Regions from separate parts of the Enterococcus sp. M-BR2 genome, predicted to be linked through region 1. Evidence: riboswitches for the same ligand, from Rfam matches in the RefSeq annotation. Region 1 holds a riboswitch; the other holds the start of a gene.
The links. A riboswitch is a leader RNA that binds a small molecule or an ion and turns the genes downstream of it on or off. The one in region 1 is predicted to bind preQ1.

Region 1 (8,701 bases):
ACATATCGATGTTGACTTTCAATTTTTCTTTTTCTCCGTCAACTTCTGTTACTTGTCCTTCTAATCCCGCAAATGCGCCTTCGATGATTTTCACAACTTCGCCAACTTCTACTTCTAAATCATTTTGTCGTAGACTCATGCCGATAGAACGCAAGATATGATTGACTTCTTCTGGAAGTAGTGGTGCTGGTTTGCTTCCAGCTCCGTGTGAACCAACGAATCCTGTCACGCCTGGTGTGTTACGGACAACATACCAGGAAGCGTCTGTCATGATCATTTCAACAAGAACATATCCTGGAAATGTTTTATGAACGATTTCTTTCTCTTTCCCATTTTTGACTTCTGTTTCTTTTTCTTCAGGAACAACGACACGGAAAATAAAGTCGGCCATTTTCATACTTTGCGCACGAGATTCGATATTTGCTTTTACTTTGTTTTCATATCCTGAATATGTATGCAAGACATACCAGTTTTTTTCAAAAGATTCCATTGAAGGCTCCTCATTTCATTGTAAAATAAAAAAACCTCAGTACACCCGAAGTTTTTCTTTCGCTTCATTATAGCACTAAAAGCACGTTGTGGCTAGCGAGTTATTTTAAGATCCAGCCAAATAAACTTTGGATTGCTGTATCCATTACGTAAAACATCAACCCGAAAAGAATAGAAGTTTCGATAACTACCAACGTATCTTTACGAAGTTGTTTTCTGTTTGGCCAAGTTACTTGTTTGATTTCATCTTTTACGCTTTTTAGAAATTTCATGAGACACCCTCCTTTGCTGTTTATTTCGTTTCTTTATGTAATGTATATTGATTACAATATTTACAAAATTTGTTGATTTCTAAACGTTCACCGCTTTTTCCTTCACTGACTGATTTTGTGTAGTTACGAGACCCACAAACGGAACAAGCGAGTGCTGCTTTTTTCTTTGCCATTTACTTCTGCCCCCTTGCTGAGAATCAGACTTATACTTAATAACAGTATCACGTAACTTTTTACTTGTCAATTTGTGAAATAAACTATCTATTGTTTTAGATAAAATTATGATATGATTAATTTGAAATTAAGCTAAAATGAGACAATTGGAGGTATAGCGATGCTATTAAAAACACTTGTATATAAGAAAAAAGATCTGACAACCGTTACAGAGACTAGTACATTAGAAGAAGCATTAAAAATTTTAGAAACTTCCGGATACCGTTGTGTACCGATCTTAGATTCTTCAGGGAATATTTTCCGTGGAAATATTTACAAAATGCACATCTATCGTCATAAAGCAAACGGCGGTGATATGAAGCTTCCTGTCACTCATCTTTTGAAAAATGCCACAAAGTTCATTTATCTGGATACTTCTTTCTTCAAAGTATTCTTTACGATCAAAGAGCTTCCTTATATTGCTGTCCTTGACAGTGAAAATCATTTTTATGGTATTTTGACACATAGCACATTACTTAATATGCTCTCTCAATCTTGGAGCGTAGAACAAGGAAGCTATGTGCTGACAATTGCTTCTACAGGAAAGCAAGGAGATCTGGCTGCTATCGCAAAAATCATTTCAAAATACAGTAGCATTGCCAGCTGCATTACTCTTGATATTGAAAAAGACGAATACATCCGACGTACATTGATTACGCTGCCGGCGAACACTGAACCGAAAGTATGTGAAACGATCATCAACCACTTAGAGAAAAAGAATTATAAAGTGGTAGAAATCGAAAATTTGCAAAACCAAGAAGCATAATAAAAATGACAAAAGAAATACAGCTCAGCTGCTTTCTTTTGTCGTTTTTTTACAATTAGACACGCTTTTCAAAATCAAGCGAACGATCTAAATAATACATCAGTGGTGCTGAAACAGCCATGATGATGAACTCGCTTAATGCAAGTGTACCATAGGTTGTCCAAAATGCTTGGCCACCTGTCGGAACTAGCATGTAAGCAATCAATCCCATGCTGATAGTAAAGAAGATCGTGTTCAATACTAAACGCATCTTTACATTTTTCACTTTGTTTTGCAGCAAAGCTGTCAGACCTAAAGAAAGCAATGTTTGGCCACCACCAAAAACCACATCCATGATACCAAATCCAAAGAAGGCATTATAGACGATGACCCCGCCCAAAACTCCCCAAAGTAATTTACGGTTAAAGACAACTAAATGATTCAAACTTTCTGAAATACGAAACTGGATTGGCCCTGAGGATACAGGCGCAACTAAAATAGTTAGCGCTAGATAAAGAGCCATGATGATACCATTGACAACGATTACGGACAACCGTTGTCTGCTTTTCGTTTTTTGCATTTTCTCTCCTCATTTCTCCTAGTTTTTTTAACGCGGGATGGTTGATGAACCGCGATTATGTGAAACAAACAATAATTATAACAGACTTTTCATCTATTTCAATCTGTCTTATCTACTTTTGAAAAAAGTAAACAAGCAAAAATGTAAACGTTTGCTAAAAGTCTCAAAATATGGTATAAGATAAATGTAAGGGGTCATAAGAATTCCCAGTAAAGCAGACGAAGTAGGTTCTGCACAAACAGAATTGTTGTGAAACTTAAATAAATAAAAAAGGATGTGGGAATTTGAGCAACCTCTTACTAGAGAATAGTCTAGCAGGCAGCTGAAGGTCTAAGTGGACATACCGAACCTTGGAACTTCTCCTTACGTAAGTAATGGATGATGCGCTTGCTAGGCTTTTTTGTGTGTTTCGGTCTCCAGACCTTTTTCATTCTCCTAGTCTTCTGCTATAATAACCAAGAATTAATTTTGTAACAGGTGTTTTTTTGTAAAAACAAGTTTCTTTCATTCCAAAAATAGAAAAAACTTGCTAATTATTGGTTAACCAGCAAACAGGATGATTAAAATATCTTGTTTTATTGAATAGCAGGAGGAAAATATGAAATTCCATTATCATTTATTGATCAATCCATCGGCAGGCAGTGGAAACGGCCATAAAGTAGCAGAAAAAATCTTGCCGATATTAAAAAACAAACATGTCAACTATACCCTTCATTACAGTGAATACAAAGGACATGATGCGGAGATTGCTGAAATTCTGGCAAAAGAAACATTAGTACCTTGGACAGAAGAACAGGAAACAATCGAAACTTTCCCTCTTTTGATCATCGTAGGAGGAGACGGAACCTTGCATCAGGTACTTGATACTTTCTATCAGATGGAAGTTGAATTTCCTGTCGCTTATATTCCAGCAGGCTCTGGAAATGATTTTGCTCGAGGAGCGGGACTTCCTAAGAATCCTAAAAAAGCACTTCAGCTGATTTTAGCAGCTCAATCACCAGATAAAGTCCATATAATGGCTTATGAAGAAAAAATAAGTGAAAAAAAAGGAATAGCTGTTAATAATTTTGGTATTGGATTAGACGCAGCTATCGTCCACGCGACAAATCATTCTTCTACAAAAGAACGATTGAACAAATACAACTTAGGTTCTTTTTCGTATTTGTTCTCTATTCTCCGGACTTTATTTACTCAAAAAGGATTTCCAATTCTAGTGGATGCAGGAGGAAAGCAGTTAAGTTTTTCAAATGCATTTTTATGTACAGCAACGAAGCATCCTTTTTTTGGAGGAGGAATCGCAATCGCTCCAACTGCAGATGCGACTAAACCAGTCATTGATTTTGTCATGGTCGAACGAATCAATATTTTTAAAATCATATGGCTTATCCTTTTACTTATGCAGAAAAAACAATTGAAATCGAAATATTTCCATCACTACACAACAAACAGATTACGAATCGTTTCACCAACGCCGCAATATGGTCAAGAAGATGGAGAAGATGTCGCTCCTCGTCCTTTTGATCTGCAATTTTCTACAAAAAACCAGTTATTTTTCAAGTAGTTTCGAGTTTGTAGAAAAATTTTGTGGAAATGCCTGTTCACATTTTTGCAAAAATTTGACTTCATACCAAGAAACTGTCTTTTGAACACCGTTTACCAAGACGGCATGAGCCTACAATTTCACTACAAGTCACCAAGAATAATTTCAAAAAGCGGATGAGGCACAAGTCGTGTCACATCCGCTTTTTAAGTGATCAATATTGCCGACAAATAGCGCATACGTATCGTCAGATTCTTTTATAATGTATACGGTGTAATGTTTTCCATACCAATCATTGGATCTACTAATTTCTGATTAATCGCTTCTGCAGTAAGAACGAACTCCTTGGGAACAGCAGGTTCTATCTCTTCTTTCTTTTCTTCTACAACCGATGAAGAAAATAGATCTGGTTCCACTGTTTCCATTACTTGGTTTTTCGATTCATTCGTTCCACTGTCGTCTTTTATAGGTAACTTTTCTTTTATGTCCTGCGACTCTTTTGTATAGGTCCCATCTTCAAATGGATCATTTCCAATCAAAGAATCTTCATAAGCTGCTAGTTTTGTCCGCAGAGTGATAGTCATTTTTCCATTATCGATGATTCTTGATTTCAACGTAGTCATTCGGCTTGCCGATTCATTCGCTACACAAGTGGCATACGCTTGCTCTTCCCCTAACAAAATCAACAGTTCCTTACTCCGAGTAACAGCCGTGTAGAGTAGATTACGCTGAAGCATTCGCTGATATTGATGAACCATGGGCAAAATGACCATTTTGAATTCACTGCCCTGTGATTTATGGATCGAACAACAATAAGAAAGAGTAATTTTATTCCACTCGTTTCTTTTATAAGTGACCTCATTTGCATCAAACTGGATAACTAATTCATCCACTTTATCTTCCGAATCTTTTGCCAAGATAATCCCCGTGATTTCTCCCATATCTCCATTGAATACATTCAATTCAGGAGTATTGACTAACTGGAGTACTTTGTCTCCTATCCGATAAACGGTGTCGTTCCAATGTACTTCCTTTTTCCCAGGTCTCCCTGGATTGAATATCTCTTGCATCATTTTATTTAACGCGTCGATCCCTGCTGGTCCCCGATACATTGGTGCTAATACTTGGATATCTTGTGCACGGAATCCCTTATTTTTCGCTTTTTCCACAATTTTAGAAATCAAGGGTTCAATTTGATAAGCATCGCTTCGGAAATAGGAACGATCTTTTTGATTCTTTGTGAAATCTTTTGGTAGACGTCCTTCTTTGATTTCATGGGCAAGAGGAATAATACTAGAACCATCACCTTGTCGATAAATCTGATTGAGTTCCATTTTAGGAATTTGTTCGATTTCCAAAAGGTCATGTAGCACTTGTCCAGGACCGACAGAAGGAAGCTGATCTTTATCCCCTACTAGAATAACCTGCATATTCGTCGGAATCGCTTTGAATAATGTGTTAGCCAGCCATGTATCGACCATAGACATCTCATCAACGATCAAAAGTCCGCCTTCTAATTCTTTCGTGCTGACTGAAGGTGTTTTTTCCCGTCCATTCAGCCCAAGTAAACGATGGATTGTACTGGCAGGCAGACCTGTTGTCTCGTTCATTCGTTTAGCTGCCCGGCCAGTAGGTGCTGCAAGCAGAATAGGAAAAATTTCTTGGGTATATTTTGACGGATCCAATTCCAGACCATTCAACTCTGCAAAAAGATTGACGATCCCATTGATCACAGTAGTTTTCCCCGTACCTGGTCCTCCTGTTAAAATAAATAGAGGAGAACGGATGGCTTCAGCGATTGCTTGTTCTTGCGAAGGTCCATACTGTATACCAAATATTTTTTCGATACGCCGAATATTTTTCTGCACTTCTTTTTCAGGATAATGGATTTCTTTTTTACGGCTGAGCAGACGTTGGATGGAATTGCCGATACCCCATTCAGAAAAATACAAACTGTTTTCGTAAAGATTCGTTTCTTCTTGCTGGATTTTTCCTTCTTCAACAAGCTGGATAATCACAGTAGCAACCTGATCAGGCAGAATTTCTATTGGACGACTTGTTTCTAAAATACGGATGGTTTGCTGAAGCAATGTTTCCGCCGGTACGTATGTATCTCCTGTTTGAACAGCATGCTGAAAAATCTGATGCAAGATGGCTGCTCGGATTCTTCTAGGTGAATCTGCTGCAATACCGATTTGTTCGGCTAGATTATCTGCGCGTTTGAACCCGATTCCTTCTATGTCTTCGACTAGCTGATACGGATTTTCTTCGATGATATCCAAAGACTCGTTCTTATAGGTCTGATAAATACTGAAAGCTAACTGACTACCGAATCCATAACGATTCAATCCCATGATTACTTGATCCATCCCGTGATTTAGACGAATCGTTTCAGCAAGCATTTCTCTTTTTGGCTTCGTTAAACCAGCGATTTGTTTTAATACCGAAGGATCAGCAATGATTTTTTCGATAGCATCTTCTCCCAGCAACTCGACGACTTTCTCTGCTGTTTTCTTACCGATCCCAGGGAATTTTTCGCTGGAAAGATAAGCTACGATCCCATTCGCAGTTGTTGGTTTTTCTTGCTCATATCTTTCGACTTTAAGCTGTCTTCCGTATTTAGGGTGATCCACTAGTTCTCCATAAAAACGATAGGTCTCATTTTCTTGAATATCGCCAAAGCTTCCGGTAACTACAATCTCTTTTTCACGGTAATCAGCTGTAGTTTTGCTGATGTGTACCAAAAGCACTTTGTAAAAATTACTAGGATTTTGAAAAAAAATCGCGGCAACTGTACCAACGAAATAAGGCATTTCTTCTGGCTGCATCGGAAGCCGCCTCCTTCTTCTATAGTAAAGGTTCTGGTGCTGTTTCAGTTCCTAAAAAATCTGTTTGGTTCCATACTTTCAGTTTATACGGCAATAATTTGCAAGGCTCTTCAGTCTCTAAAATCGTCAGGCTGCTATTGAACAAACCGCCCATTTCCCGCAACTCACTTAGCTCTTTCCCTGTCATCCATTGAATGGCAGCAGTTAATGAGGCCCCATGACCTACGAATAAAAGAGGTCCGTTTTTATGTTGAGCAACCGCATCCGCTACAACAGTTTCAATACGTGTGATTGCTGATTCAATCGTTTCTCCATGAAAAGGAGAAGGATCATATAGATCTAAGTGATTACGCAAATTCGGCAAATTCTCTGGGTATTTCTGATACATTTCATCGATTGATTGTCCTTCTAAAGTACCTAGCCCTAGTTCTCGCAGTTTATCTGTATAGAAAATCTCTACCGGACTAGCAAGCTCTTTGTTGATACCTTCTGCTGTATCGCATGCTCGTTTTGCTGTACTGGAATAAATTGCTTTAAAAGGAACATATTTTACTTTTTTCCCAAATGCTTTGATTTCTTCGTAACTTTGAGGCAAAAGCGGAGAATCGCCATTGCTCCCTTGAAAACGTCTTTCCTGATTCCATTGTGTCTTCCCATGTCGGGTAAAATATAGTTCCATACGCAGCAAACTCCTGTCTTTCTTTTATTTTACTCTATAATAAACTGTCTAATCCAGCTTGTCATTTTCATAATGGTGCGTTAATTCTAAATTAGGGAATCCTTGCTGACGAAGTGCTTCGTACACAATCATTGCAGCTGTATTCGATAAATTCAATGAACGAACATGCTCATCATTCATAGGGATGCGCAAACACTTTTCCTCGTTTTCGCGCATAAACGCTTCTGGCAAGCCAGTTGTTTCCTTTCCAAATAAAAAGAAGTGCTCTTCTCCATCAGCAAAATTTTCTTCACTGTATACCTTATGAGCAAATTTTGAGATCAAGTGTAGTTTACGATCACCTAAAAATGTTAAAAAAGCTTCTAAATCACTGTGATAAGTAATATTTACATCGTTCCAATAATCTAACCCTGCTCGTTTCAGGTGTTTGTCATCCGTTGAAAAACCTAGGGGCTCAATTAAATGAAGCGGCGTATTCGTGGCCGCACACGTACGGGCAATATTTCCGGTGTTTGCAGGTATTAACGGTTCGAATAAAACGATATGATTCATCAGGATCATTCCTCTCATATTTATGTTCGTTTCTATTTTCTGACAATTTGATTTTTGCATAAAAAAAAACGTATCAACTCGGTGTCAGTCACTGCGAGTCGTTACGTTAGTGAAGCTCTTCTCACTAACTTTTATCAGAACAGGAACCTGATAAAAACCAATGAAAAAACAACTTGTTTTTACTATAACACCCTCAACTTACTTTTGCAACCTCTACTCTTTAAAAACTACTAGAAAACCGTTTTCTCTTAGTTCCTTTTAATAATTCTATGTCAATTGTAATCTTTTTCAAAGGATTCTTGTACAAGTCTGCTTTGATTTCCTCCTCGACTTGCCACTCTAAGGGCGACATTGCTAAAAGATCTTTTCGATTTTCTTCTGGTATCTCAAATTCATAAGTCACACGCTGACGTTCAGTTAGTTTCATTGATTCAGTAAACTTTGCGACTACACGATCATTGGAATAACTTTGCTTTTCAGGTTGATTCGGATAAAAAGCCTGACGCAGTTCTTTTAAATAATTTTCTTGCGGCACTACCTTCAGCACCTCTCCATCTTCTGACAGTACACGTTGGAATTCTTGGTAATGAGAAGGCGAAAAGATATTTAAGATCGTGTTAAATGTCTGATCAGCAAATGGCAAATTGGTCAAATCCGCTACACACCAAAATGCCTCGACAGATTGTTCCGTAGCTGCATAGACCCCTTCTTTTGAAATATCAAATCCAACAGCAGTTTGAATCTTTTTCAATTTTGAAAGTTCATTCAAGAAGCTTCCTTCTCCACAGCCGACATCTAATAGC
Region 2 (8,701 bases), 1.1 Mb from region 1:
TTGTCGTATTTGAAAACACACGTTTTGAAGATGTTGATGGTAAAAAAGAAAGCAAAAACGATACAGAGCTAGGTAAATACTGGGCTTCATTAGGTGATGTATTTGTTAACGATGCTTTCGGTACAGCTCACCGTGCGCATGCTTCTAACGTAGGTATCGCTTCAACTGGTATCCCAACAGTTGCTGGATTCTTGATGGAAAAAGAAATCAAGTTCATCGGTGAAGCAGTAGAAGAACCAAAACGCCCAATGATCGCAATCCTTGGTGGCGCAAAAGTTTCTGATAAAATCGGCGTAATCGAAAACTTGATTCCTAAAGCAGACAAAATCTTGATTGGTGGCGGAATGACTTACACATTCTACGAAGCAAAAGGAATCAAGATCGGTAACTCTCTAGTAGAAGCTGACAAAGTAGAACTAGCAAAAGAATTGATCGAAAAAGCAGGCGACAAACTTGTCTTGCCAATCGACAATGTCTGTGCACCAGAATTTTCAAATGATGTAGAAACACAAGTAATCGAAGGAGACATTCCTGACGGTTTGATGGCTTTAGACATCGGCCCAGCATCAGTAAAATTATTTGCTGATACATTACAAGGTGCAAAAACAGTTGTTTGGAACGGACCTATGGGTGTATTTGAAATGAGTAACTTTGCTAAAGGTACAATCGGTGTTTGTGAAGCAATCGCTAACTTAGAAGGCGCAACAACAATCATCGGTGGCGGAGACTCAGCTGCAGCAGCAGAACAATTAGGTTTTGCTGACAAATTCACACACATCTCAACAGGTGGCGGCGCAAGCTTGGAATTGCTTGAAGGTAAAGAATTACCAGGACTAGCAGCAATCAACGATAAATAAACAGCCAAGTTTGCTCTATTCTGACGAGTGATCGATCAAAAGGTGAAGGGAGTTTTCATGACTCCCTAGCCATTTTTCAATAAATTAAGGAGTGTGTTCCTCAATGCGTAAACCTATTATCGCAGGTAACTGGAAAATGAACAAAACTGCATCAGAAGCAAAAGAATTTGCTGAAGCAGTAAAAAACAAAATCCCTTCAAATGACAAGGTTGATTCAGTCATCGGATCTCCTGCATTATTCTTACAAGAATTAATGACATCAGCTGAAGGTACAGAACTAAAAATCTCAGCACAAAACTGCTACTGGGAAAACTCAGGCGCGTTCACTGGTGAAACTTCACCAGCAGCTCTTGCTGATCTAGGTGTTCACTATGTGATCATCGGACATTCAGAACGTCGTGAATATTTCCATGAAACAGACGAAGACATCAATAAAAAAGCAAAAGCTATCTTTGCAAACGGTATGACACCAATCTTATGCTGTGGCGAATCTTTAGAAACATATGAAGCAGGCAAAACTGCTGAATGGATCGAAGGACAAATTACAGCTGGTTTAGCTGACCTTTCAGCTGAACAAGTGTCAAACATGGTGATTGCTTATGAACCAATCTGGGCAATCGGTACTGGTAAATCAGCTGACGCACAAATCGCTGACGAAATTTGTGGTGTTGTACGTCAAACAGTTGAAAAACTTTATGGAAAAGAAGTATCAGAAGCTGTTCGTATCCAATACGGCGGTTCTGTAAAACCAGAAAATATTGCTGAATACATGGCAAAAGAAAATGTTGACGGTGCTTTAGTCGGCGGCGCAAGCTTGCAAGCAGATTCATTCTTGTCATTGTTAGACGCTGTAAAATAATTGGTGAAAATTTGCGAAAAATGCAAGAAATGTTTGCACTAATGAGCAAAATTAACTAAAATCGTATATGAGGGAAATCCCTTAGGAAAAAACAAACTCAAAGGAGAGACAAAACATGTCAATTATTACTGATGTTTACGCTCGCGAGATCTTAGACTCACGTGGTAACCCAACAATCGAAGTAGAAGTATACACAGAAAGCGGAGCTTTTGGCCGCGGAATGGTTCCTTCAGGTGCTTCAACTGGTGAATACGAAGCAGTTGAATTACGTGACGGAGACAAAGCTCGTTATGGCGGTAAAGGTGTAACTAAAGCTGTCGACAACGTAAACAACATCATTGCTGAAGCAATCATTGGCTACGATGTTCGTGACCAAATGGCTATCGACAAAGCTATGATCGCTTTAGACGGAACTCCTAACAAAGGTAAATTAGGTGCGAACGCTATTTTAGGTGTTTCTATCGCTGTTGCACGTGCAGCTGCTGACTACCTAGAAGTACCTTTATACCACTACCTAGGCGGATTCAACACGAAAGTATTGCCAACACCAATGATGAACATCATTAACGGCGGATCACATGCTGATAACTCAATCGACTTCCAAGAATTCATGATCATGCCTGTTGGCGCTCCAACATTCAAAGAAGCTCTACGTATGGGTGCTGAAGTATTCCATGCATTAGCTTCAATCTTGAAAGCTCGCGGATTAGCAACTTCTGTTGGTGACGAAGGTGGATTTGCTCCAAACCTTGGTTCAAACGAAGAAGGTTTCGAAGTAATCATCGAAGCAATCGAAAAAGCTGGCTATGTACCTGGTAAAGACGTTGTTCTTGCTATGGATGCTGCTTCTTCAGAATTCTATGACAAAGAAAAAGGCGTTTACGTACTAGCTGACTCAGGCGAAGGTGAAAAAACAACTGACGAAATGATCAAATTCTACGAAGAATTAGTTTCTAAATATCCAATCATCTCAATCGAAGACGGATTAGACGAAAACGACTGGGACGGATTCAAGAAATTAACTGACGTATTAGGCGACAAAGTTCAATTAGTTGGTGACGACTTGTTCGTAACAAACACTCAAAAATTATCTGAAGGTATCGAAAAAGGAATTGCTAACTCAATCCTTATCAAAGTGAACCAAATCGGTACATTAACAGAAACTTTCGAAGCTATCGAAATGGCTAAAGAAGCTGGCTACACAGCAGTTGTATCTCACCGTTCTGGTGAAACAGAAGATTCAACAATCTCTGATATCGCTGTTGCAACAAACGCTGGTCAAATCAAAACAGGTTCTCTATCACGTACTGACCGTATTGCTAAATACAATCAATTACTACGTATCGAAGACCAACTTGGTGAAGTTGCAGAATACAAAGGTTTGAAATCTTTCTACAACTTGAAAAACAAATAATTCTTTTCTAATGAAGATACATGATCGACCGATTGAAAGATAGACGAGCATGATCACTTAGTTAAGTAATCAGACTCTCTACCTGCTGATTTCAGCAAGTAGAGAGTTTTTTTGTTGTGAAAATCATTTGATGAATAAATCTCTTTTTTAAGAACAGAAAAATCGGGAGAGTACATAAATTATTATAATAACAACTGTTTATTTATATGTATCACATAAACCCTATTATATAAATATCCATATTTATTAAAAATAACTCATAATTTTATTTTTGTAACTGGCTTCTGTATATAATATTTACAAATATCGATACGAGATAATCGTATCGAAAAAAATCAGTTATCAAGAGATAACATCGTATAGGACCTTTTAAGGATAGAACAATAAGAGAGGAGGAAGCAGTCTTCGTTTCATTCATATCCTTTTACGCTCGGATAGGATGATTCTCTTCAAAAAGGGGATGGCAATCTTCCTCTTTCGATAAAAATCATTTGAACAGGGAGACAGAAAAATGAAAAAATTTTAGATAATTACAATGATAAAAATTATAAATATGGGATAACTACAAATATTTTTGGGATGGATCCGACTTACTGTTCTAAAATCGTCTGGCAAGCTTATTGGTATGCTTCGGCTGCTGTGCAGGTAGGAGGAATGTATCAGCCGCTTATTGCTTTGCCATACGATCTTCCTGATTATTTTGATGAAAGAGCGATCCATATCTTAACATGGGAGAATTGATGATGAGAAGGAGGATTTCTAAAAAAAGAAATTACTGTTCTAAGATTTTTATTTCGATAGGTTTACTGTTAGGGGGTACATGGCTCTATCAATTTCCAATCAAGAAACATATAGCTACACGAGCACTGTATCAATTATTAGAGGAGGAATACCAATTAACCGATTATGATATTTTTATTTCAAGAGTGGTGAAAGATACGAAAAGTGGTAGAGGCGGTGTCAGTATTTTTTTCATGGTAAGGAGTAGTTTGTATGAATATGAGTATGACTACTCTCTTGAAGAAAATAATTGGCTACGTGGTTATTACGTAAGGAGGGGTAATTATAGATCATGTGATACTCTTATTTTCAATGATGAGGAATAAAATGATTTGACTACAGAAGAACAGTTCAACAAAGTAGCTTCTCTTGTTTTTTTACTTGGTTGGATTTACTAGCGTAGAGGCAAGATTTTGAACGCCATTTACTTGGAAAAGGGGAATGTGACGCTGCTTTTGTCACGCCCTTTTTTTCTGTGGCCTCTCTTATTTGAAAATCTAGGCGTACTCCAATACAATAAAAAGAAACGGCAAGGAGAAGATTAGATGAAAAAAGAAGAAAAAATTGCGATTTTACAAGAGATTATCCGAATAAAATCAGTGAATGGAAACGAAGGCGAAGTAGCAGCTTATTTGAATAAGCTTTTGGAAAAACATGGCATAATAGGAGAACTCGTTTCTTACAGTAATGGTAGAGATAATCTGATTGCTCAATTCCAAAAAGGGCAATCAGGAAAAGTGTTAGGCCTATCTGGTCATATGGATGTCGTGGCGGCGGGGAATGAATCGTCTTGGACCTATGCGCCCTTTGCAGCAGAAATCCATGGGAATCGTTTGTACGGACGTGGTGCTACAGATATGAAGAGTGGCTTGGCGGCAATGGTGATTGCCATGATCGAACTCAAAGAGTCAGGAAAACCATTTAACGGAACAGTCAAATTATTAGCCACTGTCGGAGAAGAAGTGGGTGAATTAGGTGGGGAACAGCTCACGAAAGCTGGTTATGTGGATGACTTAGATGCCTTGATCATCGGAGAGCCAACTAATTACAGTTTGATGTATACACACATGGGATAAATCAACTATACGGTCATCTCGCACGGAAAAGAAGCGCATAGCTCTATGCCAGACCAAGGCTATAATGCGATCAATCATCTAAATGAATTTATTACGAAAGCAAATGCTGAAATGAATCACCTCGCTGAAACAATCGAGAATCCCGTCTTAGGAAAAACAATCCATAATGTCACGTTGATTAGTGGCGGAAATCAAGTAAACAGCATTCCGAGCCTCGCGCAGCTTCAAGGGAACATCCGATCGATTCCTGAATATCCAAATGATAAAATCATTGCATTACTGCAATCAATCGTCAAGAAATTGAATCAAGAGACAGACTACCATTTGGAATTGACGATCGATTACAACAAAATACCTGTCAAAGCTGATCCAGATTCTCCTTTGATTCATTGCATTCAGCAACAATTCAGTCAGCCATTACCTTTAGTTGGAGCGGCAGCAACCACAGATGCAGCCGAATTTACGAAAGCTGACCACTCCTTTGACTTTGTCGTCTTTGGACCTGGTGTCGTTACTTTGCCTCATCAAATAGATGAGTATGTCGAGCTCGATAATTATTTAGATATGATCGAAAAATATCAAGCTATTATTTTATCCTACTTAGCGTAAGTTTTTTAATAGATGAAAAACAGAGCCAGATGAGCAACTTTTTGCTCATCTGGCTCTGTTTGTTCATCCTATTTTTCTCTTGGAATATATCAAGCGCTGCGGCAACATAGTGATGACTAATGAAACAACGACGACAGATAGCAGACGGTCAAGGTAGTCTGTGCCTGCCTGTACCAAGATCACACTGATGGTTTGATCGAAACCTAACCCATGTAATAATTGGACGATCATGCTAGACCCTGAGGAAGTGATTCCGCCAAATAACTGAACGGTAATGATCGAAGAGACGATCGTTCCAGGTACAGACAAAATCAAAGCGAGTAATAAGAGTTTCAAACGTTTTTTATCTTTGTCGAGATACCTTGGTAAAATCAATCCAGCCAACAAACCTGTGAGGATTTGGATCGGTGAATAATACAGTGAAAAAATATCTGTAGTCACCCCACTTAATACACCGCTGGATAGTCCTGTCAACATTCCTGGTATGGGACCAAGTAACGCGCCAGCAAAAATCGTTCCAATAGAGTCTAGATAGATTGGCAAACGAAGCCATAAAGCAATCGTTCCTCCAACATAATTGATCCCAATACACAAAGCCATCATTGTAAGTACGCGAGTTGCCATCTTGTTTTTATTCATTTTGTTAACCCATCTTTAACCTTTCCAAATCTTTCATAATCGTTTCTTCTTGTGCATTTAAAAGAACGGTTAAAAACTTTTGGAAAAAAAGACGAGTATCTACTTTTATCATAATTTTACTGTTAGCAGATTTCTGCCAAAATTCATAACGATCAACCAATGTTTGTCCGCGACTTATTCCTTGAGTTTCTACAGCAGTGAAGCTTTTAAAGCCTTCACAGATGGACTCATCGATAAAATAAGCAACAGCTAACGGATCATTGATGACACATCCTAAGATTCTTTCTTGTTTCCAGTGAAAGTCAAAATAAAAACGAGTGATCGCTTTTAGATACTCTCCCTCTTCAGGATTCATTTGGCAGCAATATTCAAGGATAGTCGGTGTCAAGACGATTTCTCTTGTCACATCTAACCCAACCATTTCTATCGGTTGTTTGAGCTTTTCGAATACATAAGAAGCTGCTTCAGGATCACACCAGTAATTGTATTCAGCAACTGGTGAACAGTTACCATGGACTTTGTAAGTTCCGCCCATTGAGACAAAACGATCCATATGTTTCCCAACAGATGGGTTGTTTTTCAAAGCAGAAGCGATATTGGTCAAAGGCCCCAAAGCAATGACTGATGTATCTGTTTTTTCTTTGAAATAATCAGTCAGAAAATCAACTGCATGGAGCGATTCTGCCTGTTTGGCTAAGACCATCGGGAAATTTGTGTCCCCTAATCCATCCAACCCATGAGTGTCTTGCGCACTAATGAAAGGTTGCTTCAAAGGTTTTCCCATTCCTTGATAAACAGGGATATCTAAACGATCACAGCGTTCCAAACATTTCAGCACATTCTGCGTACCGATATCTACAGGGACATTCCCACAAACGACGGTAATAGCAACTACTTCGATATCAGGGGATTTGACAGCTAGTGATAAAGCTAAAGTGTCGTCGATCCCTGGATCGCAATCAATAATTACTTTTCGCATTATTTCCAATCTCCTTTCTTTAGAGATACTTAGTTTTTTATTCTGGGAAGTTTCCGAACCAGTCCAAGACGAGCGTCTTGTTTATAATGCACGAAATTAGTATACTGGCTTTTATTGTGAATGTAAATGCTCTCTTACAAGTAAATCTATTGAGAAGAACTTTAAGTAAATGATACAATGAAAAGGAAATGGAATTTACGTGTGCCGAAGAAAAAGAATCCTATTGATCGGTATATTGTATAATAAATAGATTATAGTTTGGCAGAAAGCGGCGGGTGTACGATGGTTATTTTTTATTTCATTCTTATTCTGATAATTATAGGAATCAGTTACCATTTTCTTTCTTATTTTTATGCAAAGAAATTAGTAAGAGCGGGAGTACAGAGAGGCTATGACTGGTATGAAGACACTGGGCACCGCTTGATGGATCCTGCTGCAGTCACGTCAGTAGAAAAAAAGCGGCAAAAATTAGAAGAAGAATGTGAAAGCTTCTGGGAACAAGGAATACCGAAAACGATCAAAAGTTATGACGGGTTGAAACTAGCTGGACAGATGTTCCTCCAACCAACTCAGCAGAATAAATGGGTCATTTGTGTACATGATTATCGAAGTACAGGGAAAAGAGATATGTCTCATATAGGTAAAAGATATGCAGAGAAAGGATTCAACGTTCTTATACCCGATTTACGTGCGCATGGAGAAAGTGAAGGAGAAATCATCGGAATGGGATGGCTAGACCGGCTAGATTTAATTGCATGGATCCAACTCATCTTAGATGAACAACCAGATGCATCCATTATTTTGCACGGGGGTTCAATGGGCGCTTCTACAATTATGATGGCAAGTGGTGAAAAGCTTCCATCTGCAGTCAAAGGATTTATCTTAGACAGCGGATATGTTTCTGTTTATGCGGAATTTCGGTACATGTTAAGTAAAATCACGGTCTTTCCTAAAAAAATGATCATGAGATATGCGAATCACTATGCTCAGAAATACGCAGGTTATTCTTTAAAGCAAGCATCAGCTACAAGACAGCTTGGTAGTAACCATTTGCCTTTGTTAGTCATCCATGGTGAAAGAGATCATTTTGTTCCTACAGAAGCAGCATACACGATTCAAAACGCTACGGCAGGGGATAAAGCATTACTGCTTGTTCCAGAAGCAGAACATTTGGAAGCATCGATGAAAGATCCGAAAACCTATTGGACAGTGATTTTTTCATTTATTGAACAAAGAATAACGATGGATTGATTTTCTCTTCCTTTTTGTAAGCAATCCGAGGATAAATAATTGTTTATAGACCATGAGACTGTTAAAATAAGGTAGGAATAAAAAAATATCAGTTATTTGAGGAGTGCGGCATATGGAAATCAAAGAGGAAAAAAATCGTCTTGCTTTATTCAATGATGAGCAACAAGAAATCGGAGAAATGACATGGTCGGATGCGGGGCCAGACATCATGATCATTGACCATACATTTGTCGATCC

Region 2: another riboswitch for preQ1. It lies ahead of AC1F25_RS01440 (nucleoside hydrolase); the one in region 1 lies ahead of AC1F25_RS08420 (QueT transporter family protein).

Annotation. Positions count from the first base shown of each region.
Region 1 is NZ_CM152743.1:1,721,554-1,730,254, forward strand. It holds gene nusG (transcription termination/antitermination protein NusG) at 1-490, opposite strand, end outside; gene secE (preprotein translocase subunit SecE) at 591-761, opposite strand; gene rpmG (50S ribosomal protein L33) at 782-934, opposite strand; gene cbpA (cyclic di-AMP binding protein CbpA) at 1,096-1,740, shown strand; gene AC1F25_RS08420 (QueT transporter family protein) at 1,796-2,299, opposite strand; PreQ1 riboswitch class I at 2,312-2,358, opposite strand; gene AC1F25_RS08425 (diacylglycerol/lipid kinase family protein) at 2,898-3,860, shown strand; gene recD2 (SF1B family DNA helicase RecD2) at 4,097-6,667, opposite strand; gene AC1F25_RS08435 (histidine phosphatase family protein) at 6,687-7,346, opposite strand; gene trmL (tRNA (uridine(34)/cytosine(34)/5-carboxymethylaminomethyluridine(34)-2'-O)-methyltransferase TrmL) at 7,395-7,898, opposite strand; gene AC1F25_RS08445 (methyltransferase domain-containing protein) at 8,119-8,701, opposite strand, start outside.
Region 2 is NZ_CM152743.1:299,468-308,168, forward strand. It holds gene AC1F25_RS01405 (phosphoglycerate kinase) at 1-857, shown strand, start outside; gene tpiA (triose-phosphate isomerase) at 961-1,716, shown strand; gene eno (phosphopyruvate hydratase) at 1,832-3,130, shown strand; gene AC1F25_RS01420 (hypothetical protein) at 3,710-3,871, shown strand; gene AC1F25_RS01425 (hypothetical protein) at 3,859-4,236, shown strand; partial or broken gene AC1F25_RS01430 (ArgE/DapE family deacylase) at 4,456-5,595, shown strand; gene AC1F25_RS01435 (ECF transporter S component) at 5,659-6,234, opposite strand; gene AC1F25_RS01440 (nucleoside hydrolase) at 6,239-7,213, opposite strand; PreQ1 riboswitch class I at 7,237-7,281, opposite strand; gene AC1F25_RS01445 (alpha/beta hydrolase) at 7,496-8,464, shown strand; gene AC1F25_RS01450 (GNAT family N-acetyltransferase) at 8,577-8,701, shown strand, end outside.